One region of the Bacillus salitolerans genome, then DNA from elsewhere that is predicted to be linked to it. Evidence: riboswitches for the same ligand, from Rfam matches in the RefSeq annotation. Region 1 holds a riboswitch; each other region holds the start of a gene.
The links. Region 1 has a riboswitch for cyclic di-GMP ahead of ACFSCX_RS10605 (hypothetical protein). Riboswitches for the same ligand answer to the same signal wherever they lie in the genome.
Positions count from the first base shown of each region.

Region 1 (10,691 bases):
AACACCGATACCGTACCGCCATAACGATTTTTCAAACGAACTGCTTCTTCAACTGCATGAGCATCGTAGGGGTTTAGGATGGCAGGAGCACTAGATCGGTCCATCGTATTCGTTTTAGGATTCATCTTGATGACCTTTGTATCAGGCACCTGCTTAATACAAGCAACAATATGAAGCATTTTTCACCTCTCCTTTACTAGTTTCCATTAGAAAAACGAAGACTCACCCTTGAAGAAACGGAAACGGTATGCTTCCTTTTTCTATGTGTTTCAGAATGAAGTAGTTTGATAAGTGCAAAAGCCATCTGATTATTACTACTATATTAAGAGAGTAGACATTCAAGACTATATTTTTGCAGGGATATGGTTTTCTACATTAGTGGAAAGTGAAATGTGGTCGGATTTTGAAGACTTTCGGCATTGTCCATTGCATTTATAACGAACAAAAGACGCAAGCGCCCTGTTCGACAAGCAAATGTTTCATGAAAGGTTATTTGACCTCGAATGGCTGTGTGCTGGAGCTGGATTCCAAGTCACTTGCCCATTCTCTTTCTGATAACTTTTATACTTTCAAAATAATTAAAAAAAGAAGCATCGATTCTGCAATACTAGAATCGTTACTTCTCTTTATATAGATCCTACTATCCTAGAATTCTATCCATTGCTTCTAACATGGTACTCGTGGCTAGTTTCGTTTGAGGGACATATTGTTCCCAAACTGGATGCAGTTTATTAGTAAGAGAAAGTTCAAAGCCTGTTTTAATTGGCTTAAATTCAATTACGACTCTGTCAAAATCAGATAAATTCTGCAGGAATATCTCATGTAAACACGAGTGTTTCTGGTGAAGTTATATCTAGCTATTCACCGGTATGGGCATTTCAATACCTTCCCGAAGATCGACAAATGAGAACGTACCTCCTACTTTTGGTTCAATCTCTACTCGAACCATCTCACATTCGGAAACATCCATTTCTCTAAATATTTGGTTGTATCCAAGCATCGTAGATTACTTCAGGAGAAGTACTAAATTGGTATGAAAACTGATGCATTTGTTTCAAGTCGGTTGGTTATGTTTTCAACTCCAAGCTTTATAGTTGTTAGTCGGACCTGATTTTTGCGGAGTCTTGAATCTGCTTACCTCACTATATTAGCTCGTAAATCATTGATACCATGCTCTAGATAAACCTTTAAACAACTTAACATGTAGACCCAACCCTCTTTGTTATCTACCATTTCCCGAAGAAGCTGGTCACCTGTTTCATGGAACCCTTCTTCCATTACTTCCACGATTGAAGTCGTTTGATCAACCTCAATGATTGAAATGGTAACGGTGCGCTCAAGATTTGGTGGCCCCCATTTGAAAACAATTTTCTCACTTTCTTCAACGTCCACCACATGAATTACCACTTCCGCTTCGTATTCTTTATAAAACCATGTAATCGTTTCTCCAGTTTTAAGTCTTCCAGATCCAGATGAAAACCAGTAGTTGGACATTTTCTCAGGGTCTATAAATGCTTCAAATATAACGTCTTTAGGGCTCAATATCTTTAATTTTGTAAGATTCACCATATAAATCGTCTCCTATCATTTAAACCAATCTTATGATTTCGTGTAGTTAAGATCCCATATGACACCTAGAGGATCCTTCACCTTACCATATTTTGCACCCCAAAATGTATCTTGTAATTCCATAAGCACTGTACCTTTTTCAGTCAGCCTATCATATAGATTCTGAATTTCGGCTTCACTTTCCAAATCAAGTGTTAAGGCAATGTTGTTTCCGATATGTACAGGACTTCCTGGAAATGAGTCTGACAGCATTAGTAGAAGCTCACCCTTTTTAAATTTGGCATGAATAATTTTGTCATCAGCCTCTGGTGGAGTTGGAAAATTTGCCTCTCCATAAGTCCGTACTTCAATCACTTCTCCTTGAAACACTTCCGTGTAATAATCTAATGCATCTCTAGCATTACCATCAAACATAAGATAAGGTGTAGCTTGCTTGTTCATCAAACAGCCTCCTAGTTTCTAAACATCTACTATGACATATCATACCAAATGATGGTAAACTACTGAAGTAAATGGTGACCGAGATTATGTTAAAAAGAGGAATTAATAAAGTCAATTGGATCATTCTTTTTTCGGTATATCCGTATTTTCCTTATTATATAAGTCTTTTTTAGAAGGGGGATATGATGATGAAGTTAATCATTCGTAATTCATGTGAGGCTGATCTTGCAGACATAACTTCTCTAATGGAAGAATTAGGATATCCTACAACGGAATCTGAAATGGCAACTAGAATAGCAAAGATTAATGAGAATGATTCCTATCATACACTCGTAGCTGAATATGATGATAGAGTGGTTGGGTTGGCTGGAATCTTGATTGGCTATTCGTATATAACTAGTGATATTATTGCCCGAATCATTGCCTTTGTGGTAGCAAGTGATTGCAGGGGAAAAGGAATTGGTAAACTGTTAATGGAAGAAGCTGAAAAATACGCTAGAAGTAAAAATGCTGTCTCTATTGGGCTTAATAGTGGCAATCGTCCAGAACGAATGGTAGCTCATCAGTTTTACTTACATCAAGGGTTTATTGATAAGGGGATTAGCTTTTTCAAAAACTTGTAATCTATCTTTCTTACGGAGGTAATAGAATTGCACAATGAGCTAGAGATGAAAATTGAGGCATTAAGAACCATCCTATTTAAAGTATGGTCGCTTGAATCAAGTTCAAAATGGACCCCAGATAATCCAGCAAAAGGCCAATGTGGAGTAACAGCATTAGTCGTTCATGACCTTTTATTAGGAGAAATTTTCAAAACAGAAACAGAAGGTAGCTGGCACTTTTATAATGTTATTAATGGTACGATATTTGACTTCACTGCATCACAATTTACTAGTCCCATCACTTATTTGAATATACCCTCTAATCGGGAAGAAGCCTTTCAAGATACGAATTGTGCTCAATATACATACTTAAAAGAACATGTTCTTACTCTATTAAACGAGGAGGAGAGTCCTTTTGAAGAAAATTGCTATTGATATGGATGAAGTCATGGCAGACTTCCTTACAAAGCATTTAGACTTATACAATCAAAGCTTTAACGATAATCTAACTGTCCAAGATTTAAATGGGGTTAGACTTTGGCATTTGCGTTCCGAAAAATATAATGAAATTATCGATCTAGTCAATGAACCATCATTCTTTCGAGATTTAGGGGTAATGGAAGATAGTCAAGAAGTGATACTTGAACTTAGCAAGCACTATGAAATATTTATTGCATCAGCAGCCATGGAACATCCCAACTCTTTTTTGGCAAAATATGAATGGCTTAAAGAGCATTTTCCATTTCTTTCTGACAAAAACTTTGTTTTTTGTGGAGATAAGAGTATTGTAAATGCCGACTATCTTATTGACGATAGTATAAGGCAGCTTACGAATTTTAGGGGTCAAGGCATATTATTTTCAGCACCTCATAACATACATGAAACTAGCTTCACTAGAGTCCATCATTGGAAGGAAGTAAGAGAGGTTTTTCTATCTGATCAAAGACTTAAGGAGGTATAGGTAAAATGAAAAGAGCAGTAATTGCATTCTTACTGGGTATTTTCACGATTTCTGGGTGTAGCACAGGTAGTGAACTAGCAGAAACACCAGAGGTTCCTTCTCCCCCATCTAACCTTCAAGAAACACCGAATGAGAATATAAGTGAGCTTTCATTTGTTGTTAATGGCGAAGCAATCACACAGCCTGGTACTCTCTATCAAAGTGAGCTCCAAAGATTTTCTATGTATCTATTACCAGGGTATGGTGGTCATACTGATTCAGTTGAAAAGCTAGATATGATTTGGAACTCTGATTCTGATCAAGAGAAAATTGTGATTAAAAACCTCGGTAAGGTGGATCAACAGCAAATCGTTGATACGGTGAAAAAAGATTTACTCAGCAAATACGGATTTGTAGAAGAAGATTTATCAAAGCGCAACAATAAGTTTTTCCATAATGCAGTAATTCTACAAGGAAAAAATGCTGCAGAGAAATCGATCGTTATCATTGGCCCGATCATGGGTGAGATATTTGAGATTCAAGTAAACCTATCAACCACATTAATTCATGACGAGCACCTTTTCAGTATGATAGAGACTATTCAATTAGTTAAATAACAGTCAGGGGGTCATGCCCCTTGTCCATTCCAGCTCTTTCTAACAAAAACTGTATTTGTGAAGCTAACAGATTGTAAGTGCAGCTTATTCCATAGATGATAGCATAAGACTGCTTACAAATTTCAATGGCCATAGTATTATATTATAGCTCCTCATAACACATATGAAACCTTCTTCAGAAGAGTTCAAAGAGTACTTCCTGTCTGATAAACGTTTTATGGAGGTTTACTGGTTAAAAATGCAACACCAGAATATTGAAGGATGGTGAGGTTTTGAATAAGCTAACTTATTCTCTTATTCTATTACTTGCTACATTTGGTTGTGAAACAAACGTCATTGAGCCAATTATTAAGGAGCCTGTCAAAGAACAAGAGCCTGAGGTAAAGGAAGAATCGCCGAAGTTAAGGTGTAGTCCATGTTTGGATTCCCCTGAAGAGTGGGGAGGAAAAAGTGATCAAGCCTTTCCAGAAGACGGTCAGTTTTGGGCAACGGATCGACCTGTAAAAAAAGAGAAAATTGCTTATGGGATATTGGGACACAACATTTTGCTCAATACTAACATGACAATTACCAATTACGAATTAGATACAACACTTCCCACTATTCCTCAAGAACTTCCGGTCTATATTCAAGGAAGCTATCCAGCCCATCATAAAGAACTATTGAAAACATTTACTCCCTATGCAGATGTACTAGAGTACCATCCATCCTATTCAGGCATATACTTTGCCGGGCTTAATCCACTAACAGGCCCAATGGAAAAACCAACCGAACAAAAGATTTTACAGAGGGCAAAAGAAATTCTTGGAGAGTTACGCATGCCTGACACGAATACTTCATCTATTATTCAATCTGCGAATGGAGGGTGGACTACTATTTTTTATCGTTCCATTAATGGGTATAAAGTATATGTTGATAAACCACTTATAGTCTGGTTTGACAAAGAAGGCAGTGCACTAGGGCTTGCCGGAAGAAGAAGACCTATTATAGAAGAAAGCCTCTATCCAACACGTTCACCAGAGGAAGCATGGAAAAATCTGAGAGACGGAAAAGGAATACACCCTTATATTAACAACTTTGCACCCGAATGGAATAATAATAACGACCGGTTTACGATCACTGAAGTGGAAGTAGCATATCACGAGCAACAACCAACTGAACCACGACAAGTCCTACAGCCCTACTATGTTTTCAAAAATAAAGAGGGCCAGGCTATATATATCCCAGCCATCGCTGACCCATATGTGGAATAATAAAAGTATGAAAAACCGATGTTTTCCTATTAGCAAACATCGGTTTTTTATAGTTCTGTTAAACAAGAGAAAACGGGCGGTAGGTGGTACAGTGTGAAACAAGAACTACCGGTCGGTTCCTGATACTGTGTGGAACATGCCTATGAAACAAGAACTACCGGTAGTACCTGGTACTGTGTGGAACATTCCTGTGAAACAAGAAAATTCGGGTGGTGACTGTCACCTTATTCCACCTGTTCAACGGCTTTATGGTGATCTTCTTGATAGCGTTTCATGGCAATAAACAATACTATTCCGCTTATGATTAGGAGGGTACTTGTTATAAAGAATACGGCTGAGAAGCCAGAGTATGCAGCAATCATTCCTCCCATAAATGGACCTACAATGTTTCCTAGAAAGCGAAGGCTCGTGTTATATCCAAGAACCTCACCTTGCATCGATATGGGTGCCTCCTGGCGAATATAGGCAATTCGAACAGGAATAATTCCACCAATTGCCATTCCTAATACAAACCTAATCACCGCTAGCTGCCATATATTTGTGACAAATGCCCCTGGTAAATAGACAATTCCTGCCATGATGAGAAGAATGATTAACACCTTTATATAGCCGATGTTATCCCCAAGTTTCCCCCATCTTCTAGCCATCATTAAATTACCAAGTCCTGCTACTGAGAATACAATTCCAGAAAAGAACGCAATGTTTTCTGGTCCATGCAGCTCACTTACATATAACGATAAAATCGGCTGAATACTAAAATGGGCCACTTGAATGATGATGGAGATAAATAGCACGGTCAATAAAATGGGGTTTTGCCCCATATGTGATAGTACTTGCTTCCTTGTATAACGCATATTCGTTTCTTTTTTACTACCAATTTTGTACTCCTTTGTAAGGGTAACTAAAATAACAGAAATAAAAATAAAAATGGACACAAATTTAAAGGTGTTTGCAAAACCAAACGAGTCTGCTAAAACACCGCCAATGATTGGTCCAAACAAAGATCCTGTAATGCTACCTGTTTGTAGTGTTCCCATAACACGCCCCGCAATCTCTTTAGGGGTTTGGGTCGAAATGAACGCTTGAGACAATGAGATAAATCCCGTACAAATCCCCATAAAGAGACGTAAGAAAAAGAGTTCTGCCACATTACTCACAAATCCCATTAAAAAGATGGAGATCCCTAATAGTGCAGACGTGAAAATAAGGATGTTTTTTCGCCCGTATTGATCCCCAATCCTTCCCCAAATCGGTGAAAAAAGAAACGCTGTTACAAACGTAATCCCAAATGTCCATCCAGACCAGTGCTGTACATAGGAGGAAGAGAAATCTCCAAATGATTCAATGTATAAAGATAAAAAAGGTAACACCATGGTCATACTTCCAGCTACAAAGAAATTCGCAAACCACATAATATATAAATTTCTTTTAGCTATTTCCTGGTTTGTCATGCTAGCCACTTCTTTCATTCCATCGTTTATTTCGGTTCTCTAAATATTATGATACCGAAATTTTAGTATGAAAGAAAGGGTCAGTTCTTGATTCAAGCACATAATATAGGCTATATTTATAAATAAAAATAGGCCGAGGAATCTATCCTTCGGCCATCAAATATACCGGTAGCGCGCAGTTTTTGAGACTACTTCGTCAAGCCTTCCTCAATTTCTTCCATTAAAAACTGATACTCTTGCTTGTCTTTGTATTTTTCTTTCACATACTTTAATGCCTCATTATAAGCACGATCAAATGCTAGTTCCTTACTCACCTTAATATCAGGCTCCACTCCCGTACCTTCCCAATTTGTGTTTGTAATGGGATTCACCGCTCTTCCAGTAGGAATAAAGACCCTAAAGTGTTCTGTAATCTGTTGAACTCTACCTGGATGTGCCCCACCACCGGTTACTTCACCTATGACGGTTGCCCTATTTAAGTTTTTAAGATTATAGGTGAATTCTTCAGCTGCTGAAAAGGTATAATGACTCGTTAAGATATAAACTGGCTTATTTAGATAACGTTGGCCAGGGGTGTATGGGAGTGTCCAAGATTGTCTTGTTTGTCCTTCTGGACGATAATAAAAATTATTCAAGTGAGTAACCTCTTCAAATAGGTAGCTCGTAATCAGCGCAATCATGGCTGGACTACCTCCACCATTTTTACGCAAATCAAAAATAAGTGCATCTGTATTGGCGATAAAATTCATAGCATGAACTGCAGTTTCTCCGCCTAACTGTGTATCAACAAAATTCCGTAAATCAATATAGCCGATATTTCCGTTTAGTCTTTCCACCTTGTAAAAACCATAATTGATAGACTTTGTCTTTCTACGATATTCTTCTAGCATCTCCTCTTCAATTTTTTCTTTTTCTATTGATTTAGATTCAGTAGAATACATGACTTTTAAGTGGCGATCTCTCGTGATTTTCTGTAAATCCTCCGTTAATACGTTTGAAAAAACAAACGGATCTTCTACCCCCTCATACTCTCCATTTGAAAGCTTACCTAGGATTAACTCAGCCGTTTCCTTTGCTTTATCCGGAAATATATAATCACTTTGTAAACGCTCTGCTAATTCCTCTACTACCTCTTTCTTAAAATCTTTATTCGTTTCTGTTGTGTTCATGGAATCACTCCTTTCAACAATTTTGATTACACTATTTATATTTAGTCATATGATAGAGGATTCCTGTTTTCATACGAATTCTTTTTGAAAATTACATGATTTCTGTCAATAGTATGATGTCTCTAGTAGGTACATAAAACTACATAAAACTTCAAACTGTCCAACATTTCGCCTATTTTTCATGCTCTATTTCATCGTTTAAAACAAAACTATTGCCTCAGTTCTATACCGAATTATCCTTGTATAATGTAATAAGACATATCCATTGGCAAACTACTTGAAAAAGTAGGACGCAAAACTAAAGGGGCTAATCCTGCGGGGAATGCCAGCCAGTTGCAATCCACTCCCTTTAGTACGTATTTTAACAGATTATTAGGGAGAGGAAAGATCGAGAATGAACTTCAAAGAAGTAATTACAACTATTAATCAATTAGTAGAAAGAGTGGATTTAGTTAAGGCAAGGCAGAATATAGAATTAAATATTAATATAGTTAATGCGAATAAGAGGTTTCTATCTCAAGATGCAAGAGAGTTACTTGATTTTATCAATAATCAGAGGGGTACTAACTCAGATACGATAACAAGAACAGAAATGGTAACTATTAGTGCCATTAATAGCTTTGCTAGTAAATTTGATGTGAAGTCCATTAGAAATACAATAAAAAATAAAGAACAATTACTAATGAAAAAAGGAATATGGACTCTTCTTAATAAAGATGCCAAAGTTATTTTAAAAAGTATTGGTTCAATATAAATCATTTTATTAAAAAAGACAGAGGTCATCATAAGTTTGACATCTGTCTTTTTTATGAATAGGGCACACTTACGACTTTAATTAGTCCATGTATACGACACTTTTTTCAATACTACTTTTTAGGGCAGCATCAATAATCTTAATAACAGTTAGCCCGTCCTCAGCCGTAACAGGCAATTTTACGCCTTGCAAGAGACTACGAGCAATGTCTTTATAATACGTTAAATATGAGCCTTTTAAAGTTGGAACAACGGTGTGTTCTTCTTGTTCCTCCTTGACAATCACAAGCTTACCATAAAATTCAGGGTTATCCGCTCCCCATGTTGAATCAATAGGTTTCAAACCCGCCTTCAATGCATCTTCTTGTCCATCAATTCCGTATTTAATAAAGCTTCCTCTACTTCCATGAACCTGGAACCTTGGACCAGCATTCAAAACGACAGCTCCCGAATGTAAAATGACTCGAAGGTTATCGCGATAGCCTAACACAATATGAAAATAATCATCTGTTTTTGCATGCGTACGTTGACCAAACACATCTGCCCACACAAAATGGGGTTCACCAAATAAGTGTAAAGCCTGATCAATTAAATGAGAGCCTAAATCATACAATGAACCTGAACCTGGACCTTCGTTTTCTTTCCATCGATCACGAACAACTGGTCTATAACGATCGAAATGGGCTTGATATGTATTGATTTCCCCGAGGACCCCTTCATTTATTAAATTCTTGATTGTTACATAATCATTATCCCACCTGCGATTATGATACACGCTTAATAGGAGGTTTCGTTCGTTTGCAATTTTTATTAGTTCTTCACCTTCTGACACCCTCACCACCATTGGCTTTTCCAAAATGACATGTTTTCCAGCGAGCAAGCTTTGCTTAGCCATTTCATAATGAAGACCACTTGGTGTTGTTATCACGATTAAATGAATTTGCGAATCCGCAAGTATATCTTCTAACCTGCTGACCACCTCGATTTCTCCTAAGTCCTGTTTTACTTTATCTATTTTAGAACTTACAACTTTCACAATCTCAAAATCATTTAAAACAGTTAATAAAGGAGCATGAAAAGTCTGTCCTGATAATCCATATCCAACTAAACCAACGTTAATTTTCGCCATATTTGTCCTCCAAAGAACACATTATTTGTGGCTATTATATAATTTGTTCTAGGAAGTTACTATTGATATGTTCATAAAGAGTTTTTCCTCACCCTCCACTTATTGTTAGTTGAGGACTGTACGATGTAGGTCACACAGACGTTGCCACAGGTTATGGCAACGTCTGTGTCCTATTATCGGGTTCTTACTGGTGTTTATCCCCCACTTATACTTCTTCCAACCTTTTAAAGTTTTGAAGTGGAGGTCATAGCGCCAGTTAGAGCTGGACAAATGGCTAGTTTACCCATTTACTTTTTGGCATTAGTACGCTTGAATTAGTGTAATGATAAATATTCCTGTTTAACCAAGTTTATTTAGTTCTATAATAATTATAAAAAAGAAAAAAGGATTTTGTCTATCATGCCAAAAAGGGTAAAATTTGTTGGGGGAAGAATTGTTAAAACCGGGATTGCTGTATTTGTAACGGCTTTTATTTGCCATATACTGAATTGGCCGGTTATGTTTGCGGTCATAACAGCCATTGTGACCATTGAACCTACGGTGGCAGATTCCATAAAAAAAGCGTTTGTTCGTCTTCCTGCTTCAGCAATTGGTGCTGCATTTGCCATACTGTTTACTTTTTTATTCGGGGATAGCCCTTATTCCTATGCTTTCGTCTCCCTTTCAACCATCATCGCTTGCCATAAACTAAAATTACACGATGGAACTTTAGTGGCAACCTTAACTGGTGTCGCCATGATTTCAACAGTTCATGATGAGTACTTTTC
Region 1 is NZ_JBHUEM010000014.1:87,899-98,589, forward strand. It holds gene ACFSCX_RS10545 (electron transfer flavoprotein subunit beta/FixA family protein) at 1-179, opposite strand, end outside; gene ACFSCX_RS10550 (hypothetical protein) at 292-438, shown strand; gene ACFSCX_RS10555 (hypothetical protein) at 854-1,000, opposite strand; gene ACFSCX_RS10560 (SRPBCC family protein) at 1,135-1,569, opposite strand; gene ACFSCX_RS10565 (VOC family protein) at 1,600-2,010, opposite strand; gene ACFSCX_RS10570 (GNAT family N-acetyltransferase) at 2,199-2,633, shown strand; gene ACFSCX_RS10575 (YunG family protein) at 2,679-3,047, shown strand; gene ACFSCX_RS10580 (5' nucleotidase, NT5C type) at 3,028-3,573, shown strand; gene ACFSCX_RS10585 (hypothetical protein) at 3,579-4,169, shown strand; gene ACFSCX_RS10590 (hypothetical protein) at 4,442-5,422, shown strand; gene ACFSCX_RS10595 (MFS transporter) at 5,647-6,873, opposite strand; gene ACFSCX_RS10600 (S41 family peptidase) at 7,062-8,042, opposite strand; cyclic di-GMP riboswitch class I at 8,300-8,383, shown strand; gene ACFSCX_RS10605 (hypothetical protein) at 8,437-8,796, shown strand; gene ACFSCX_RS10610 (oxidoreductase) at 8,878-9,924, opposite strand; gene ACFSCX_RS10615 (aromatic acid exporter family protein) at 10,324-10,691, shown strand, end outside.

Region 2 (10,691 bases), on a different contig from region 1:
GCTAAGCAACTAGAATCTTCCCTGCCTAAAGAAGAACAACCAGCAACAGAAAAGAAAGATAAAAAAGAAGATTTAAAAGATAAAGTTGATCAAACGAATAAAATGTTGGAACTAAATTATACTTCATTAAAGTTTGAAGTACACGACGAAACCAATCGAGTAGCGGTTAGTGTAGTTGATCAAGAATCGAAAAAGGTAATAAGAGAAATTCCGGAAAAAGAATTTTTAGATATGTTTGCGAAAATGATGGATTATTTAGGATTATTAGTCGATAAGAAGGCTTAATGGAAAAGAAGGGAATACCTTCTTTTTTTATTTTACACTTAACTGTTTGTTGTAAGGTCCGATAATAACAATATAGAATATAAATCGACCGTCTTCCGGTGAGGAGGAAATACTATGGGAATTGATAAAATACGTTTTAGTGGACTTGCATCAGGAATGGATACAGAATCTATGGTAAAACAGCTTATGCAAGCAGAAAGAATCCCACTAAATAAATTAGAGCAAAAGAAACAAACGCTTGAATGGAAACGCGACCAATACCGTGAAATGAACTTAATGCTAGCTGAGTTAGATAAGTTTATTTTCGATGGGGTTGGAAAACAGTCAACCTTTCTGAAAAAGAAAATCGTTAGCTCAGATGAATCAAAGGTTACGGCAACTTCCGTTGGTGCTTCAAGTAATACAAGTACGAAGCTTGAGGTTTCTAGGCTTGCATCAGCTGAGTCATGGAATTCGGAGGCTGCAATCTCGTTCACAGCTGGTACAGCTTATGCCGCTGATTTTAAAGTAACCGATCCTGATGGCACTGTCAGAACAAAAACAGTAAATATAAAGGATACTGATAATATAGATGCTGCTATAAGTGCTTTTAATAATGCCGGTCTAGGCGTCACAGCAATGAAGGGCAATATTCTTGATGATGATGGTGTTACTTACCGTGAAATGATTGTCTTAACTCAAAATAAGACGGGTAGTGGCGCTTCTATTGAAGTAACGAATACAGATGCAACACAATTAATGGAGAAGTTTGGATTTAGAAAAGACGATGGTACAACATATGCCCTGAATGAAACATTAGTACCTAAACAAAACGGTCAAACCGGTGGCCAAGATGCCATTGTAAAAATTAACGATCTTCAAATGTACTTTAAATCCAATGAATTTGAAATTAATGGAATGAAATACAATATCAAAAATACCACTGGTGGGACTCCGGTAACGATTAGTTCAACAACAGACGTCGATGGTGTAGTAGAATCAATTAAAGCCTTTATGGATAAGTATAATGAAATTCTGGAAAAGTTCGGTAACAAGCTTAACGAAGAAAAATACAAAGAATTCGCTCCATTGACAAAAGAACAGAAGGAACAATTATCCAAAGAGGAAATTGAAAAATGGGAAGAAAAAGCAAAAAGTGGGTTACTTCGAAGAGATACTCTTTTAACCAACAATCTTAGCAAAATGAGAATGGCATTAACTGGAGAGGTAAATGGGGCTCTCACAAACTCAAAGTATGACCATCTTTCTGAAATAGGAATTGTTACATCCTCTAACTATTTAGAAAATGGTAAGCTTGTCCTTGATCCTACAAAAATTATTAACAAAATGATAGGTGAAGATAGACTCCGAAAAGCGATAGAAGAAGACCCAGAAGCTGTTTTTCAGCTATTTTTCGCATCTGGTGAAACTTCTAGCGAAAAAGGTGTTGCGAGAAGATTAAGAGAAGAAGTACAGAGTAGTATTAATAGAATTGATGAAACGGCAGGAAAGGCTACAGCCCTAGATCATCAATTCCGTATTGGACGTGACCTTAGTGATTTAAACAATCGTATTGAATCCTTCGAAGATAAATTAAAAAGAGCAGAAGACCGCTACTGGCGCCAATTCACCGCCATGGAAAAAGCCATGCAACGTGCAAACGAGCAAGCAGCATATATTGCCAACGCGTTTGGTGGAGGAGCACAACAATAAAGGAGTGTTAATTAACAATGGCCATTAACAAGCACCCGCATCAGGCTTATCAACAAAATGCGATTACGACTGCGACCCCTGAACAGCTGACGTTAATGTTATATAATGGATGTTTGAAATTTATGAAGCTTGCTAGACAAGGCATTGAACAACAAAATATCGAAGTGAAGAACGTAAATTTGCAAAAAGCGCAAAATATCATCCATGAATTCATGGTTACGTTAAATACAGAAATTGAAATCTCTCAAAATTTACTTCAGCTTTATGATTATATTTATCGAAGATTGATTGAAGTCAATATAAAGAACGATTTGACCATCCTAGAAGAGGTCGAAGGCTATGTAGTAGAACTGCGTGATACGTGGAAGGAAGCTATGCTTCTTTCTAAGCAAGCGCAACCTGTACAAGGTGGGCAAGCATAGTGTCTTCGATTGCAAAGCTATATGATGCTACGAAAGTGCTCTATGATCATTTACAGCAACTGCCGGATGAAGACAGCAGAGAGCCATACATTGAACAAATTAATGACATGCTTGATAAGCGGGATGTCATCATAAAAGAAGTAAAGGCACCGAGTACGGACGAAGAACGTGAGCTCGGAACTGAGATTCAAAAACTAGATCATGATATTCGAATAAAATTAAAAACCTTATTCAATCAAATCAATATGGATTTGAACAAACTAAAAAAACAGAAGAACACTCATCAAAAATATACAAATCCATATGCCGCGACAAGCAACATGGATGGAACATTTTTCGACAAAAAGAAATAAGATTCATCATTCGGACTTCTCCAGTTTGGAGAAGTTTTTCTTTTCGTTGAAAATACTGTCGAAACCGCTCAAAAATTTGCTACGACAATGATTTGACTTCCAATTTTCCATTCGGTATATTCAAAATGTGGGTATATTTACCACAAAAGTATATGATTTTGAAGGGAATGTGAGTTATGCAAGGTAAAGTAAAATGGTTTAACGCAGAAAAAGGTTTCGGATTTATTGAGCGCGAAGATGGAGACGATGTATTCGTACATTTCTCAGCAATTCAAACAGATGGTTTCAAAACACTTGAAGAAGGTCAATCTGTAGAGTTTGAAATCGTTGAAGGTAACCGCGGACCACAAGCTGCGAACGTAACAAAGCTTTAATTTATAGCATAAATAACCGATGAAAAGCGACTGTTTTTTCATCGCTTACTTATATAAGCACGAAAATTAAAGCAACACAAAAACTCGCCACTGGCGAGTTTTTATTTTTTCCATATTTATTGTCATGAACCATCACTTCCTCACATAAAATTAATTCACAAAAATTCAAACTTTTTATAGGTTTAAGGAGGTTTGGACAGGGGTAATGTAGAAATATATAGCATAGCTTGTATTAAAGGAGGAGTTCATGTATGAAGTTTAACATTCGTGGTGAAAACGTTGAGGTAACTCCAGCTATTCGTGATTATGTCGAGCAAAAGGTTGGGAAGTTAGATAAGTACTTCACTGAAGGACTTGATTCTAATGTTCATGTCAACTTGAAGGTGTATAACAACAAACAGAAGATAGAGGTTACGATTCCGATGTCTTCAATCACATTACGAGCTGAAGAAAGACATGATGATTTATATGCGGCGATTGATTTAGTGGTTGATAAGCTAGAGAGACAAATCCGCAAACACAAAACAAGAGTAAACCGTAAATTTAGAGATCAAGGTTCTCCAAAGTTCATGTTTACGAATGGGGAAGAGCCGAGGTCTAATATAGATGAAGATGGGGAAGAAGAAGTGGTTCGTACAAAACGCTTTAATTTAAAGCCAATGGATAACGATGAAGCCATTCTTCAAATGAACATGTTAGGGCATAACTTTTTCGTTTATACGAATGCTGTTACAAATGCGACTAATGTCGTCTATAAACGTAAAGATGGAAAATACGGTATTATTGAACCGAGCTAATCGCAAAAACTACGCAGCCGCCATAAATCGGCTGCGTGTTTTTTTGTCAAAAGAGGAAGTCCCCTAAATGTTGGCATCCTTTTTCAGTTAATGGTAATATTAAGAGTGGATTCTTCTATTTTTTGCTTAAGCAAGCAAAACAGAATGAGATAAAGAGGAGCGTTTTATAGATGCTTGGAATGTTAAAAAAGGTGTTTGATTCAAATCAGCGCCAAATAAATAAATATCAAAAGATTGCTGATCAAGTGGAAGCACTAGGACCTAACTATGAAAAACTGTCGGATGAAGAGCTTCGTTTAAAGACAGCTGAATTTAAAGCACGTCTTGAGAAAGGTGAAACGGTAGATGATATTCTAGTTGAAGCATTTGCTGTCGTACGTGAAGGTGCGACTCGTGTATTAAAGATGCGTCCATTCCCGGTTCAAATCATGGGGGCGATGACCCTTCATGAAGGAAATATTGCTGAGATGAAGACAGGGGAAGGAAAAACCTTAACGTCAACGATGCCTGTTTATTTAAATGCTTTAACCGGAAAAGGTGTTCACGTTGTCACAGTTAACGAATATTTAGCAACACGTGATGCAACTGAAATGGGACTGCTTTATGAATTTTTAGGACTATCTGTTGGTCTTAACTTAAATGGAATGTCTCGAGAAGAAAAAATTGAGGCATATTCAAAGGATATTACATATAGTACGAACAATGAGCTAGGCTTTGATTACTTGCGTGATAATATGGTTCTTTACAAGGAGCATATGGTACAACGACCACTTCATTATGCAGTAATTGACGAGGTCGACTCGATCTTAGTCGATGAAGCCCGTACACCACTAATCATTTCAGGTTCTGCTCGAAAATCAACGGGTCTATATATTCAAGCCAATGCGTTTGTACGTACAATCAAGGAAGAAGAGGATTATACGTACGATGTCAAAACAAAGGCTGTACAACTAACAGAGGAAGGTATTTCAAAGGCTGAGAAGGCTTTTGGCTTAGAAAACCTCTTTGATATTGCAAACGTAAATGTGATTCACCATATTAACCAAGCATTGAAGGCGAATGTTAGTATGCTTCGCGATACAGATTATGTGGTTCAAGATGGTGAGGTTGTCATCGTTGACTCCTTTACAGGTCGTCTTATGAAGGGGCGTCGATACAGTGATGGTCTTCACCAAGCAATCGAGGCGAAGGAAGGGCTTGAGATTCAAAACGAAAGTATGACCCTTGCAACGATTACGTTCCAGAACTACTTCCGTATGTATGAGAAGCTATCCGGTATGACGGGTACAGCGAAAACAGAGGAAGAGGAATTCCGTAACATCTACAATATGTATGTTGTGGCGATTCCTACCAATAAACCGATTGCACGTGATGACAAGCCGGATTTAATTTTCAAAACGATTGATGGAAAGTTCCGTGCTGTTTGTGAACAAATTGCAGAAATGCATGCAAAAGGACAACCGATCCTAGTTGGTACGGTTGCGGTTGAGACATCTGAGCTCATTTCCAAATATTTAACGAAAAAAGGCATAAAACATAATGTCTTAAATGCGAAGAATCATGAACGTGAAGCTGAAATTATCGCCAATGCTGGCCAACTAGGTGCCGTAACGATTGCAACGAATATGGCAGGTCGTGGTACCGATATTAAATTAGGTGAAGGCGTCAAGGAAGTTGGCGGACTTGCTGTTCTTGGAACAGAGCGTCATGAGAGTCGTCGAATTGATAACCAGCTTCGTGGACGTTCTGGTCGTCAAGGTGACCCAGGGGTAACTCAATTCTATCTGTCGATGGAAGATGAGTTAATGCGCAGATTCGGTTCTGATAACATGAAAGCAATGATGGATCGTCTTGGTATGGATGACTCACAACCGATTGAAAGTAAAATTGTATCTCGTGCCGTTGAATCTGCTCAAAAGCGAGTTGAAGGAAATAACTTCGATGCACGTAAGCAATTACTTCAATACGATGATGTCCTGCGTCAGCAGCGTGAAGTCATTTATGCGCAGCGTTATGATGTATTATCTTCTGAAAACTTGCGTGAAGTAATTGAGTCCATGATTAAAGGTACGATTGAGCGAAATGTGGCTGCACACTGCTCAACTAACGAAGAGCCAGAAGAGTGGAATGTAAAGGCGATCGTTGACTATGTGGAGGCAAATCTTCTTAATGAGGGCGATCTTTCCGAAAAGGAATTGTCTGGAAAAGAGCCTGAAGGAATCACGGAGTTTATTTACGATAAAGTAAGGGCTCGTTATGATGAAAAGGAAAAGCAGCTCTTGCCTGAGCAAATGCGTGAATTTGAGAAAGTTATTGTACTCCGAGCTGTTGATAGTAAATGGATGGATCATATTGATGCGATGGAACAGCTTCGCCAAGGAATTCATTTACGTGCTTATGGACAAATTGATCCACTTCGTGAATACCAGATGGAAGGATTTGCGATGTTTGAAAGTATGGTTGAATCGATTGAGGAAGAGACCTCCAGGTATATTATGAAGGCACAAATTCGCAATAACCTTGAGCGACAAGAAGTGGCTAAAGGGCAAGCCGTCATTCCAAATGCTGATGGTCAAAAGCCAAAACGTAAGCCGGTTGTGAAAAGTGTTACAGTCGGGAGAAATGATCCGTGTATTTGCGGAAGTGGTAAAAAGTATAAGCAATGCTGCGGAAGCTAACATATTATAAGGATGGAAAGTAAGCTTATGTCGTATGGCATAGGCTTTCTTCACGAAATATATAGAAAAGGTTCTATGAGGTGAACACAATGGAATTAGTAGAAATCAGACATGAACTTGAAAAAATGGAAAAGCGTTTAGCTGACTTTAGGGGGTCTCTTTGACTTAGAAGAGAAAGTGGCACGTATTCGTGAGCTTGACGAACGAATGGTTGAACCAAACTTTTGGGATAACCAACAAGCCGCTCAAACCGTCATCAACGAGGCAAATGGGTTAAAAGATCTTGTGAATCAATTTAATGATTTAAATGATGCATATGAAAATTTAGATATGACATACGAGCTGTTGAAGGAAGAAAATGATGATGATCTTCTTAAAGAGCTGATTCAAGAGGTTAAATCTTTAACAAAGGAATTCAATGAATTTGAGCTTCAGCTATTGTTGAGCGAACCATATGATAAAAACAATGCGATTCTTGAATTACATCCAGGGGCTGGTGGTACAGAATCACAAGACTGGGGATCAATGCTCCTACGAATGTACACGCGCTGGGCAGAACGCAAAGGGTTTAAAGTAGAGACGCTTGACTATTTACCTGGAGATGAAGCTGGGGTAAAAAGTGTTTCGTTACTTATAAAAGGTCACAATGCTTATGGATATTTAAAGGCAGAAAAAGGTGTACACCGTTTAGTTCGTATCTCTCCATTTGATTCATCTGGACGCCGTCATACATCCTTTGTATCTTGTGATGTATTGCCAGAATTTAATGATGAAATTGATATTGAAATCCGCACGGAAGATTTAAAGGTTGATACGTACCGTGCAAGTGGAGCTGGTGGACAGCACATTAATACGACCGATTCTGCCGTTCGTATTACGCATCTTCCAACAAACACAGTGGTGACGTGTCAAACGGAGCGCTCACAAATTAAAAACCGCGAACGCGCGATGAAAATGCTGCAAGCAAAGCTTTATCAGAAGAAGATTGAAGAACAACAAGCTGAGTTGGATGAAATCCGTGGCGAACAAAAGGACATTGGTTGGGGAAGTCAAATTCGTTCATACGTTTTCCACCCATACTCGCTAGTTAAGGATCATCGCACCAATTATGAAGTTGGAAATACCCAGAGTGTGATGGATGGAGATTTAGATCCATTTATCGATGCATTCTTACGATCAAAATTAAAATAGACAGTCCCATAACTAGGATAAAACACTAAAATTGTTAATATTTAGTCGTTTTATCCTAGTGCTTTTTACGGAGATAGTATATAATGAAAAAAACGTTAGAAATGTCCGAAAACTCGATATAGAGGCAAACCATTCTAAAGGATGGGACGCAAAACTAAAGGGGCTAAATCATTAGATAAGCCAGCCAGTTGCAATCTAGTTCAGCAAATACCCTTTTTTAGGGTGTTTTTTTTCTTCTTCAAAAAATCAAATGATAAACTTCAATAAATTCTGTACATAAAAAATTAAGTAGTCTCATGCTGCCAAGAAACAAGGGACTAGCATAGTTTTGTGATAATTGATTTGGATTGTAATCTATAAATCTTATGATAGGACTGTGATGTGAAGTGGTGAGAATAGTAGATTCAAGTGAATACAAACTACTTAAGGAAGTAGAACACGACGATGGTTTAGGTAAAACATACACAGCTTTTGATAGGCAGCATACCCCACTTTTGCTTCATGTGATACCGAGTACGATGACTACCTTTATTGGCGAAGAACATATTAAACTCAGGTTAAAATCTCTTGCTCAGAGCCATTCGTCTTTTCTGCCAATTCGAAAGGTTTATTGTCAACAGGGCGAAGTGATAGTGGAGTATGAGAATCACCAAAATTTGGTCACTTTGCACGAATATATGAAAGGGAAGACGTTTAAGGATACGATTAGAATCCTTGAGAAAATAGCCATTCAATTAGAGGTTTTGCATCATGAAAGTGTAATACAAGGAGCGATTGTACCTAGTTACGTATGGATAACTGAAGGAAATGAAGTTAGATTTATGCCGCTTTATACACAATCACCATATGAACTACTTCACGGAATGCAAAGACCTCATTATCCTTATTTCGCTCCAGAGCTGTACCATTTAAATAAATTTGATATGCGTACAGATATTTATAATCTGGGGATTTTGTTTTATGAAATACTAACTGGCACAAATCCAAATAACATGGTGACAAAGCAGAATAATGTAACGATTGAACAAATGGATCTACCTTTTCATTTAAAGAAATTAGTTCTACAGATGATTCATAAACGTCCAGTTAGTAGGCTGCAATGGGTAGGACAAATAATAAATGAACTTCAAAGAATTCAAGGGAAGGATCATCAAGAAAGAAACTCAGATACATGCTTGTATGGCTCCCACTATTTATACTCGCCTGAATTTATTGGAAGAAAAGAAGAGTTACAGATTCTTTCAAAACTAAACCGTTCGATTATTGAAGGAAGGTCACAAAGTATTCTGATCAGTGGCCCAACGGGAAGCGGGCGCAAGCGCCTATTTTTTGAAATTACCGAAGACTTTTCAGGGCAAATTGATTATTATGTTTCAAGAGCAGATGACACTCCATATTCAGTCATTGAGCAGCTTGTGACAAAAATAATTAAAATATCGATTGCACGGCCGATTCTTCATCCTATATTAAATCATTTACCTGGTTTAGCAGAAGTATTTCCTAAACTGAAAACTGTTTATAAGCATCAGTTAGAGTCACAGGATTCACCAGCCTTCTCTTTACTCCAGACAGAACAGTTTCTTGTTGATTTCTTTATTGACTTTCTAACAATATCTGAAACGAGAATCGTGTTTGGTATTTACTCAGCTGAAAGGATGGATCCTTTTTCACTCTCGATATTAAAACGATTATTATCGTTAGAAGAAATTGTGTTAGGTGTAATTGGGATTGGTGAGGCTCATGAACTAGGTGAGCTTTATGAAGAAGGGATAGACCTTCAACCTTTACCGTTACGTGAGTATGCTCATTTTTTATTATCTATTTTTGGAAAGGCAAGCTTCTTACAAGAAAAATTAATAGAACGGCTGTACCACTATTCCAATAAGAATTTGACAAAGACAATAGAGCTTGTTCATTATTTAGCTGATACAAAGCAGCTGTATATTCAGCATTACAGCTGGCATTTAGTGGATAAGAACATCCGTGCTTTATCCTTACCACCATCTGATGAACTGATGATCAATCATAAAATACAGTTGTTATTAGAAGAGGAGAAACGAATCTATCAGGTTTTATCTCTTGTTCAAATACCTATCGTGAATCATCACAGCTTTTTATCGATGATTGCCAAGGTGGCGGGTGTTGAGTCTAGTGAAAAGGTGTTACAAGCGATAGAATCTATTCAAAAACAAGGCTTGTTGTTGAGATTAATGACGAATTATGAATTTCCATCACTAACGATTAGGGAGTTTGTAGAAAGTACGATTGATGAAACGAAAAAAGACTCCATTCATCACGAGCTTGCCATGCAGTTAATAGATGGAAGACACTACTCGATGGTTGCGTATCATTATAGTCAAAATGGAAATTGGAGAAAAGCAGCGCTCTTTTATTTAATCGAGGCAAGAAGAAGCTTTCGAGCTAGTCTCTATATAAAGGCTGTAGAAATGATTGAAAAATCTGTTCATATATATGAACAGTATCTGGATGGCATGCCACCCAAGGCAATGCTTCTTTTAATGGGGTATAGCTTCGAGAGATCAGGCCAATTGATGAAAGCCATTGAGATTTATAAACAGTTACATGAGCAATTCGATTCGATTAAAGCCCTTATACGACTAGGATTTTCTTGTTCGAATACGAAAAACTACGTAGTATTTGAGGAGGTAGAGGGGAAAATTGAACAGCTAAGTTTAGATGCTGGTATCCCGGTAAAGTATCGAATTGAGCTGAAAATTATTCTTTCAACCTGGAGTATTATTACAAAGCGAGATTTTACATTGGTAGAAGAATTAACACAGTTACAAAATACAGCAAGTGAATCTTTACGCAAGGAACTGGGTGTTAAAAATTATATCCGCCTTTTATATAATACACATAATATGCTCTATCACCAGAA
Region 2 is NZ_JBHUEM010000011.1:42,429-53,119, reverse strand. It holds gene ACFSCX_RS09270 (flagellar protein FlaG) at 1-285, shown strand, start outside; gene ACFSCX_RS09265 (flagellar hook-associated protein 2) at 400-1,977, shown strand; gene fliS (flagellar export chaperone FliS) at 1,995-2,399, shown strand; gene fliT (flagellar protein FliT) at 2,399-2,752, shown strand; gene cspD (cold-shock protein CspD) at 2,929-3,126, shown strand; gene hpf (ribosome hibernation-promoting factor, HPF/YfiA family) at 3,378-3,923, shown strand; gene secA (preprotein translocase subunit SecA) at 4,094-6,601, shown strand; one part of gene prfB (peptide chain release factor 2) at 6,691-6,762, shown strand; one part of gene prfB (peptide chain release factor 2) at 6,764-7,792, shown strand; cyclic di-GMP riboswitch class I at 7,906-7,988, shown strand; gene ACFSCX_RS09230 (diguanylate cyclase) at 8,182-10,691, shown strand, end outside.
Region 2: another riboswitch for cyclic di-GMP. It lies ahead of ACFSCX_RS09230 (diguanylate cyclase); the one in region 1 lies ahead of ACFSCX_RS10605 (hypothetical protein).

Region 3 (10,691 bases), on a different contig from region 1:
AGAAAATCAAGGAGAATTGAGGTGAATACTATGGGACTATCCATTAATATAGACAGGAAGGAATCCGAATTAGTGATTCATTTGAAAGGAATACTAGATATTTCAACAAGCTATATGCTTGATGAGCATTTAAAGGAAATCGTAAGCCCAGAAACTGTAATCATTGATTTTAAAAACCTAGAATTTATCGATTCTACGGGGATCGGTTCAATTATAAATGCTGCCCATATCTCTATTGAAAAACACTTTACTCTCATTTTACAAGGTATGAATGAGTTTACGGATGAGGTTTTTGAAGAAATTGGTGTTTACCAAATTATAAAAGCCTTGCAAAAAATCTAAAGTATAACGTTGCACAAATTAACTGGATGGGAGGGTCATTATGCAAACCATCGTTGCGAAAGGAAAAGACGTTCAAGACGCTATCATAATTGGTTTAAATACGCTAGGAGTCAATAAAGATGAAGTGGATATTGAGATTATTCAGTCGAATGAAAAAGGATTTTTAGGTTTAGGGACAAAAAAAGCGGTTGTTAAACTTACGATTCAAAAGGGCCAAGAAAACCGTTCGAACAATTCTCATGACTCCTCACAACAGATATTGAATGATGGAGATAAACCGAGAGAGGAGGACCTTACAAAGGTCCTTCAACCTCAGGAAAAGGTAGATGATAGCATCCATACACTCGAAGGTAAAGTGTGGGTGAAGGATGGAAGGCTATATTGTAGAGATTCACCCACAAGGTTTCCTTTAGTGACAATCCAAGAAGGTCTACGTTTAATGAAGAATGGGCAATCCATAACAGAAGAGACAACGATTGTTTCTGAGGCACACCATTATGAAATTGAAGTGGATTCTCTGGAGGAAAGAGAAACAAAATGGTCCATTAAGATAGATAAGCAAGGGTTAATAGTTTTATTAACAGTTGAACCTGGTTACACAATCACCCGGAGTTTACAAGATGTCGTACCGGATTACCATATTGACGTTAAAGTGGACGAAAAGAAAGAAATCATAAACAGCTTAACTCAACATGATGTTATCAATGAGTTGAAATCGCTAGGTATTAACGAGGGTTACGATATAGAAGAAATTATAAAAGCAACGAGTGTGGAAGAACCGTCCACGTTCGAAATTGCAACAGGTAAAAGTCCAACAGATGGAAATGATGGATGGATCGAGTATTTGGTCAACCTTCAAGGTAATAATGAATTTCTTGAAAAAGAGGATGGACGAATTGATTATAAAGAAGTTCAAACCTTTCCAGCTGTGGATAGAGGCGCAGTGATTGGCATTATTCATCGCCCTATTCCAGGAGAATCGGGATATACAGTTCAAAACGAATTAATACCAGCCCCGAAGGTATACCCAGTGATTGTGAGACCTGGAAATGGAATTATCATTGAAGAAAATAAAATTGTGGCAACTGCGTCAGGGCGACCACAAGTGGAGCAAAGAGGAAAACTGATTACAGTAGCTGTTAAACCAAAGCTCGTTCACCAAGGAAATGTAGATTTGGAATCTGGAAATATTCGGTTTATAGGTGATGTAGAAATAGTTGGAGAAGTAAATAATATGGTTGTGGAAGCTGAAGGTGAAATTAATGTTCACAAGCTTGTTAATAAAGCAATTTTGACAACTTCTGGTTCCATCATTACGTATGGAAATATCGTTGGTTCAGAGATTTCAGCAGGGAAAAACAATATGTTACAGGTTGAGTTAGGACATTTGCTAGGGAGTCTCTATCAACAAACAGAAAAATTACTGAAAGTGGTCAATGAACTGATGCTGTCTCCAGCTTTTAAATCTAGTGATTTATCTAATGGTGGGTTAAAGCCGTTAATTCGAATATTACTAGAAAAGAAGTTTCAAAGCTTCCCATCCATAGCTAAAAAGTATGTAGAGGTTGTAAGAAAGGGAGAAACGTATTTAGATGAAGAATGGAAAGAAGTAGCGATATCGCTAAATCATCTTTTTTTATCCTTAACAAATGAAGTCATTTCAATTGAACGTATAGAGCAACTATCACAAAAAATGAAGAAACTAAATGAAGAAAGCGATTCACCGATTGATCAAGATTCCTTTATAACAGTACCTAATGTACTAAAGAGTAAGATTTATTGTAGTGGTAATGTGTTAATAGTAGGGAAAAGTTGTACACACTCTACTATCCATGCAGGTGGTAGTTTGAAAGTTAAAGGTGCTCTAAGAGGTGGAGAGGTTTATGGAAGACTAGGTGTTGATATCAATGAAGTTGGTGCTGAAAGTGGTGTTACAACCTTAATATCTGTTCCAAGTGATCAAACCATAAAAATAAATAAAGCAATGGAAGGTACTACAATCAAAATTGGAAAGTCTAAATACACCTTTCAAGATGTCACCTATGAGGTTGTTGCCTACCTGGACAACGAAGGGAATATAGCGTTTAAATCATAAAGGGGGAAATCGAATGTTAAAGTACTCATTGCTGGAACAAGAAGATGGAGTAAGGGTGGATCTAGAGGGAGATTTGGATATTGAAACTACTGAGATTATAGAGGAAGAATTAACCCCAAGTCTCCTTACGTATCGTTCAGTTGTATTCAATTTTGAAAGGGTACCATTCGTAGATTCCTCAGGTATTGGACTTTTGTTGAAAACCATCCAACTGCTGACAGACCAAAATATTAAGGTAACTATCACGAATGTAAATGAGGATGTGGCGATGGTTTTCGATATACTCCAAATATCAGATATTGTTGGAGAAGATGTGTTTGTTTAGGAATTAGTATCTTCTATAAGAAAAGGAGGAATTAGATGATTTATGAATATCTGTTCCTAGCCATACTATTTGCATACTTACGTGCAAAGTCATTTGACCATTTATGGGAGGTTAAGATTAAAGCTCCTTATCTCATATTAAGCTGCTTTGTCCTTCAACTCATAGCCATGTATCTTTATGATTACTCAGCATTTACAAAGTGGTTTTCTCTATTTATCGCAGCTTCATATCTCCTGCTTTCAATAGGGGCGTTGATCAATAAACATTTACCGGGTTTTATACTTTTCTCCGTTGGGATGTTTTTAAACTTCCTAGTCATTATCATAAACGGTGGAAGGATGCCGGTATCTAGCAAAGCATTAGAAGCGGCAAACCTTTCTCATTATATAGAAATTCTTGAATCAGGCTATCGAAAGCATCAATTAATCAATGAACATACAATGCTACCTTTTCTAGGTGATGTTATTCCACTTCACTTGCCTTATGCATTATTTGATAAGGTCATTAGCATAGGAGATGTCATTATTACTTTTGGGATGTGTATCTTCTTTTTTTATACCATCACTGGAATAAAAAGCTACGTTGATATCTTCCACAAAAACAAAAAAGGGCTAGAAATTGATTGAATCTGACAAAGTAGGATTCAACATTAAAATTGGTTTCAATCTTGGGGCGTAGGATTTTCAAAGAATATAGATGTTTTTCTTATCGAAAAGGGCAAACTCGCTCGAAAGACGAGGACGCAAAGCTAGGGCCTAAAGAGGAAAATCTCAATGGCAGCCGGTTACCGAAGAAGGAGGTTGATCCCATGAAAGGTAAAGTATTTCTAATCATGGTTCTTGCTGCAATGGCATTATCTGCAGTAGCAGGAGTACCTTGGCGTCCATAATCATAATCTTTTAGATTTAAGGATTCAATAGCAGTACCTACGCCCCAGTTTTTATTAAAAAATAGATGTTTCTTGATTAATTTATTTGTTAAACCACAAGTTATTTCCTCATATTTTAAAAAAGGATGTGAAAGAAAATGCCAACCAAATTAAATGTATATATTAATTCAATAATATTGGTTGGTTTTACATTATTAGTCATATCCCTCCTTACAACCGATTACTCCCGTATTGAAGTCATTCTTGCATTAGGTATCTTGGCAGGGGTATTAGAGTATTTTTTAATTGAACTTCCCAATGGTACCTTATTTACTAGTTCTCAAACCTTTACGTTTATTGCTTTATTGTTTTATGGAGTGGAAAATGCAGTTGTAGTGGAACTCGTTATTTTCCTCTTAACTACAGCCTTATTATGGAAAAAAAGAAACATTAAGAAAAATTTGTTTAATTTGAGTCTATATATTATCTGTATTATTGTAGCAGGTTTGTTCTTTGAATGGCTATATGATCGCGAGAGTATTTTTCATTGGAAAACAATGTTGCTACTATTCGCTGTTATAGGAATACATTCTTTGGTCAACTATATATTGATTGCTGTTGTTTTTTCAACACTTAATAATAAACCTTACTGGGGAACCTTGTTAAATATTTTATTAGATGCTATCTATATGTTTCTTACGACATCTAGTATTACATTGTTCCTTGTCTATATTTACAGCTTAAAGCAACCACTCCTATTTTTTATTGTTACTTTCTTTGTTGTATTTTGCTATTTTCTACTTAGATACGCATTTGGTTTATTTATTAACCTTCGAAAAATCTTCTTATCAACAATGGAGAAATTTTCAGAAGTGTCAGAAATGAAATTGTTAATCAACCGTGGTCACTCTACGCGGGTAGGGAAAATGGCTAGAAGAATAGCTGAGGAATTAAAATTACCCATGGAGGAAATTGACTCAATTCATTATGCAGCCCTTTTTCATGACATGGGTAAGCTCCAATTAGGTGAAAAACTGTTTATAAAAAGAGGCCCTTTAACGATTGAAGAGGAAAGGGAATATAGGAACCATATTGAATTGGGTTCGAAGATGGTGAAAGAAATATCAGGGTTAGACAAAGCAGCAGAATATGTTTTCTATCATCATGAGCAGTGGGATGGAAATGGTTTTCCATATAATTTAGCCGAAGAAAGCATTCCTTTAGGCTCTAGAATCATTTCTGTTGCCAATGAGCTCGATCATCTTTTACTTGATCCAAAGATAAAAAATCCCAAAAAAGAGTTTAGTAAGCTTGCTGGGAATAAGCTTGATCCGAAGTTAGTTGAAGTAAGTTTAAATATATTTATGGAACTGTGTTTAGGTGAGTCGGTGGAAGAAGTTGTACATGAGAAGGAATCAGTTGAGAAAAAAGTAGATTCTAAACTTAGTCACAAACTTAAAGACTCTGAATTATTAAGTAAATTAAGTGTGACTCACCTTACATTCAAACATCAGGTTTTTATTGATGGAAAAGGTCAGGAAGTTAGTCTTGATATTGAACAAAAGTTAACTGTTCTCATTGAGAAGGTACAAGTGGAACAAAGAATCATCAGGGAAATAGTAGAAAATGAAGCTGGAAGACTTTATGACGTTTATTGTACTCAAGTGCCAGATGGATATCAGTTCTTACTTACTGATATAACCCCCATTTTTGAATTTGAAAAACAAAAAAATGAACAAGTCCAAACTTTGTATAGAGATGTTATCTTTTCTGTTACGAAAGGAAAAATGGAACTTATTGATATGAAGGAACTGAATAATATCGTTCAAAAACAATCAATTGGTTCATTGCCAATTGAAAAGAAAGGAGATGTCCCGTTAAGTAGACAATTAGTTCAGGAAATTTTAACCCAGTTAAATGTTCCTAGTAAGGTGGCATTTCAAATTTTACTTTGTACATCAGAAGTTGTGACAAATGTGATCAAGCATGCAACTTCAGGCTCAATACACCTATTCTATGAGAATGGGACACTTAAGATTGTTGTTCAAGACAAAGGAAGTGGAATTGATTTATCAGAGTTACCTAAATCCACTCTTTTAGCTGGTTATTCAACAAAAGTATCATTAGGTCAAGGGTTTAATCTCCTCATGAAGATGATGGATAAGGTGAAACTTTATACAAGTCCAAAAGGGACTACGGTTGTGATGGAGATGAATTTGGTAGAAATGGTAGGTACTGGGCATTTTTCAGAAAAAAAAATAGTTAGTGAGTAGAAGAAGGATTTCTTTCTCGGAAAAACATGGTATATTTTTAGTAGGTAAAAAACACTACGGGAAATTTACACGTGGGATAAAGGTGGGGTAGTATGAGTGTTCCCATTCTAAACGAATTGGATAAGACTTTAAAAAGAGAAATTAAACTAGCCAAAAATATCCAAACGAAACTACTTAATAGTACTCCACCCATCTCTTCAGGTGTAGAGGTTTCTGGAATATCGATACCCGCAAGGCTAATCGGTGGAGATTACTATGATGTATGCAAGTTGCCGGATGGCAAACTTAGGATGGTCATCGGGGATGTAATGGGTAAAGGGATCCCGGCTGCCATGCAAATGATCTTAATAAGAGGGGCATTTCGAAGTTTAGCACAGAAAGCAAATGATCCATCGGAAATGTTAACGTTAATCAACCAAGCTCTTTATGAGGATCTTCGGTCACTTACTTCGTTTGTTACATTGTTTTGTGCCGATTGGGATCCAGCTTCCAGCACCATCAGATATGCGAATGCAGGTCATGCATATCCTTTGCTAATGACAAGCTCTTCAACTAGTACGTTCCTAGAAAGTAAAGGAATTATGATCGGTGGTCTGCCCCATTATGAGTATGAGCAACACGAATTAATAATAGAAAAAGGTAGTTGTTTATTTTTCTATACAGACGGTATTATTGAAGCTCAAAATTCGGAGGGGGAACTTTATAATAAGAAAAGATTAATAAATCTACTTTCCAGAATACACACCCTTCCTGTTGAGGATATTAAAAATGGTGTTATTGAAGAACTACACTGCTTTACAGAACATCTTCAACAAAAAGATGATATTACGATGTTAGTTTTTAAATACAAGTATTAAAAGCAGACAGGACTAATCCTTGTTCTGCTTTTTTGTTTATTGCTAAAGCGTTGATTAAAGTTTATGTAAGTAAGAACCTATTATATGCAATGACCTAATCTACATCCTTTAATCTTCTCTTATCATAAGTACATTCATCCTCCGTACCAAAACCATGACCGTCTTCGATAATCGAGGAAACAGTCACATGAGTAGTGAGTGCAATTTTCCAATCTCCATTCTCACGGACCATTGCAATAAGAAAATAATTTGTCCCATCAATAAAGGACTGAGTTTGTTTATGTACTGTGTAGTTCACACCGACATAGTAGATTTTCTTATCCTTTGTAAAAAAATCCATATACTCACTTGGAACATAACTCAAGCCGTACTCATACGGTAGCTCTTTCCACATAACTAACTTCGCTTCCTTCAGATTATAAAGTCCTTTTTTCTCTCTAATATTATTTTCGTTTTCAAAAAATCCTTTTAATTCAACCCGTTGCTGCTCTATCCACCAATAGGGGGCTTCATCCCAGCGGTTGTGACTTACATCCTCGTAAAACTGGTGAATAACAGCTACTGGAGATAGGGTATCCTTTCCATATGCTATTTGGTAGGTCATGGCAAAAAAAAGTGCAATAAAAACCACCATCTTTGTATAAATAACCTCACTACCTTTCCTTTGTAGATCCAATTTGATCGATTTCCTTGAATGGAATCATATCAACTCTCTTATCATCGTCGTTATATAGCTGTATAAACTGTTCATCCATATTAAAAGAAAGGAGCCTTCCATATATTAGAGAGCGCCCAATCCTCTGCTTCATCGTCTCCACATAAATTAGTTCATTCGTGTTTATCCATGCTGAGAATTTTTTCTCCCATTGTTTCATAAGTTCCCTCTCTTGTTTGTTTTCGTTTTGATTAGTATAGACGAATATGAAAACAATATTTCATATGATTGAAAACCAACTAAATCACTTGGTATAATGAGCATAATAAGGAGGGATAGAATTGAATATACCGAAGCCTTTAGTCCAAATAAATCAATCATTCATTTTGATAACTGTTTTAATAAGCTTATTTTTCGGAAAACTATTATTACTTCTCCCTTTTGTAGCTGGAGTTATCACAGTAGTCACGAAACAAAATCCAGTTATGTTAATGGGCAAGGTGTTTCTAAAGAAACCATTTAATCAGTATAGACAAGAAGACCGTGAGCAGCAGCTATTTAATCAATGGATTGCAACAATCTGCCTGGGAATATCATTACTTGCGTTTACAATTAAATATACAGTGATTGGTTATATTTTCAGTGGAATGGTTATCATAGCTTCCGCGTTAGCATTAAGTGGTTATTGTATCGGATGTACCATTCGGTATCGATACTTAATGTGGAAACATCATCACGAGTTCAAATCAAAGTAAAACGTTCTTAATGGACGTTTTTTGTTTGCGAAAAGTAGAACAGGGAATAATGGTGAAAGTGGTTAAAAGTTGAAATGTATAAATTTTCCGTTATAATGAATAAGGCAAAACACTGGGAGATTAGACATAAATACATGAAGATCGGTCTATAACATTATGGAAAAGAATATACCTTAACTACTTGCAGTAGGCTTGTAAGACCGAAAGATTACTTTGACTCCCAAGCTAGCACCGTGAAAGACGAAAGTAAGATTTTATTTTAAGTTGATATAAAAGAAACAGGATGATGATAATGAAAAGAGCACGGATTATTTATAACCCAACGTCAGGAAGAGAATTATTCAAAAAACATTTACCTGAGGTTTTACAGAAAATGGAGATTGCTGGTTATGAGACATCATGTCATGCAACGACAGGTGCTGGTGACGCGACGAATGCTGCTCGCGATGCAGTAGAACGACAATTTGATGTTGTAATTGCCGCAGGTGGTGATGGAACGATTAATGAAGTGGTCAATGGTTTAGCAGAGCTAGAAAATCGTCCAAAGCTTGGGATCATCCCTGTAGGAACCACAAACGACTTCGCAAGGGCTCTTGGTGTACCGCGTACCATTGAGGAAGCGACCAACATTATATGCGAAGGTGCCACCCTTCCTATCGATTTAGGTAAGGTAAACGGACAATTCTTCATTAACATTGCAGGTGGTGGAAGGTTAACGGAGCTTACTTATGAAGTACCCAGCAAACTAAAAACGGTACTTGGACAATTAGCGTACTATTTAAAAGGAATGGAAATCTTACCTTCGATTAAACCGACCCATGTTGAAATTGAATATGATGGGAAGTTTTTTGAGGGAGAGATTATGCTATTTCTTGTATGTAACACAAATTCGGTCGGTGGTTTTGAAAAACTAGCACCTACTGCTTGTTTTAACGATGGAATGTTCGACCTTATCATCGTCAAGAAAACAAACTTAGCTGATATCGTGAGAATTGCATCACTAGCCCTTAAAGGTGATCACATGAACGACCCAGCTATCATCTATTCAAAAGCGAACCGTGTTAAAGTAAAGACAACTGAAAAAATGCAATTAAACCTAGACGGTGAATACGGCGGACTACTACCAGGTGAATTCATGAACTACTATCAACATTTAGATGTATTTGTATCCAACAGTAAAATCAATCAACTCTACTCATAAACAGACCATCCTTGGTCTGTTTTTTTTTTAGTGACAGTCACTTCCCGGTTTTTCTTGTTTCACAAAATATGTTTCACGGTTGTAGTTTTCCTGATAGATACTAAAAAGACATCCATAAAAGGGATGTCTTTTTAGTGGTTAATATTGGCCTTGCGGATAATATGGAGCTGGATACGTTTGTTGTGGATATGGTGCCGGATATGGATAAGGCGCTGGGTACGGATATGGAGCGGGATAAGCCCCAGGAGAAGCAGCTGCACCTAGTACTAAGCCAGTGGCAGTTCCTGCTGCAAATCCAGGATTATACCCCCATCCGTGATGCGGTCCCCAAGTTCCACCATGTCCCCATGTTGCATGTCCTGTCCCATGCCCCCAGCTTGCGTGTCCTCCGCCACCGTGTGGCCGATAATATGAAACCATTATTTTCACCTATCTTTCTTTAAACTTTCCTTATCATATGCAACTAGATTAAAAACGGTCTAACTTTTAACTAGTCCATACCACAAAAGTAATATGACGGTCATGTTTGAATTAGTTGAAGAAGCTTAAAAAGGAAGGCTTTGTTTTGTGTACGCTTCCTCTGAACAAAAAGCGAGTGGGAATATAAAAATTGTTTGACCAAAGAGGTAAAACACAAGGTATCGGTTTTTTTAGAAGGATGAGTCATTCGGAATTTATGACTAAGGATGTGACCGAATTCACTTATAATATGACTCTTAAATCAGCTATATTGTTTATGGAAAGCGAAGGGATAGTAAAAAAAGATGAGTAAGGAGAATCATGATGAATTTAATAAAATTTATAGTTAATCGAAAAATACTAGTTGGTTTATTATCGGTACTTGTCATCTTAGTGGGAAGCTATGCCGTATTCAAGTTAGATAAAGAATTAATGCCAGCAGTTTCTTTTGATAGTGCGTTTGTAGAAGTAAATGCAGGAGAAATGGCAGCAGTTGAAGTAGAGCAAACAATCACGAATCAGTTAGAACAACAAATTGCATCAATAGACGGCGTTGAAGAAGTTCAATCCACAACTGCAATAGGTAGAAGCTCGATATCAGTTACGTTTGAACGCGGGCGGGGTGATGAAGTATTTAAAGAGCTGGAATCTACAGTAAACTTGCTCACAGCTGATATGAACGGTGTAAAAGATGCCACGGCCTTTCAATTAAGCACAAGTGGGAATTATGAGTTTTTCCTTGATTTAGCCGGGGGAGAAGTCGAGGACATGACGTCATTTGCAGAGGAGATTTTGGAACCAAGATTAGAAGCATTGCCAGAGGTAAAAGATGTCCTACTATCTGGTAACCAAAAGCATGAA
Region 3 is NZ_JBHUEM010000024.1:105,284-115,974, reverse strand. It holds gene ACFSCX_RS15225 (STAS domain-containing protein) at 31-342, shown strand; gene ACFSCX_RS15220 (flagellar assembly protein A) at 383-2,437, shown strand; gene ACFSCX_RS15215 (STAS domain-containing protein) at 2,451-2,762, shown strand; gene ACFSCX_RS15210 (DUF5317 domain-containing protein) at 2,798-3,388, shown strand; cyclic di-GMP riboswitch class I at 3,469-3,554, shown strand; gene ACFSCX_RS15205 (HD domain-containing phosphohydrolase) at 3,789-5,903, shown strand; gene ACFSCX_RS15200 (PP2C family protein-serine/threonine phosphatase) at 5,996-6,760, shown strand; gene ACFSCX_RS15195 (hypothetical protein) at 6,855-7,436, opposite strand; gene ACFSCX_RS15190 (hypothetical protein) at 7,414-7,635, opposite strand; gene ACFSCX_RS15185 (DUF4395 domain-containing protein) at 7,757-8,170, shown strand; gene ACFSCX_RS15180 (diacylglycerol kinase) at 8,463-9,371, shown strand; gene ACFSCX_RS15175 (hypothetical protein) at 9,510-9,791, opposite strand; gene ACFSCX_RS15170 (efflux RND transporter permease subunit) at 10,155-10,691, shown strand, end outside.
Region 3: another riboswitch for cyclic di-GMP. It lies ahead of ACFSCX_RS15205 (HD domain-containing phosphohydrolase); the one in region 1 lies ahead of ACFSCX_RS10605 (hypothetical protein).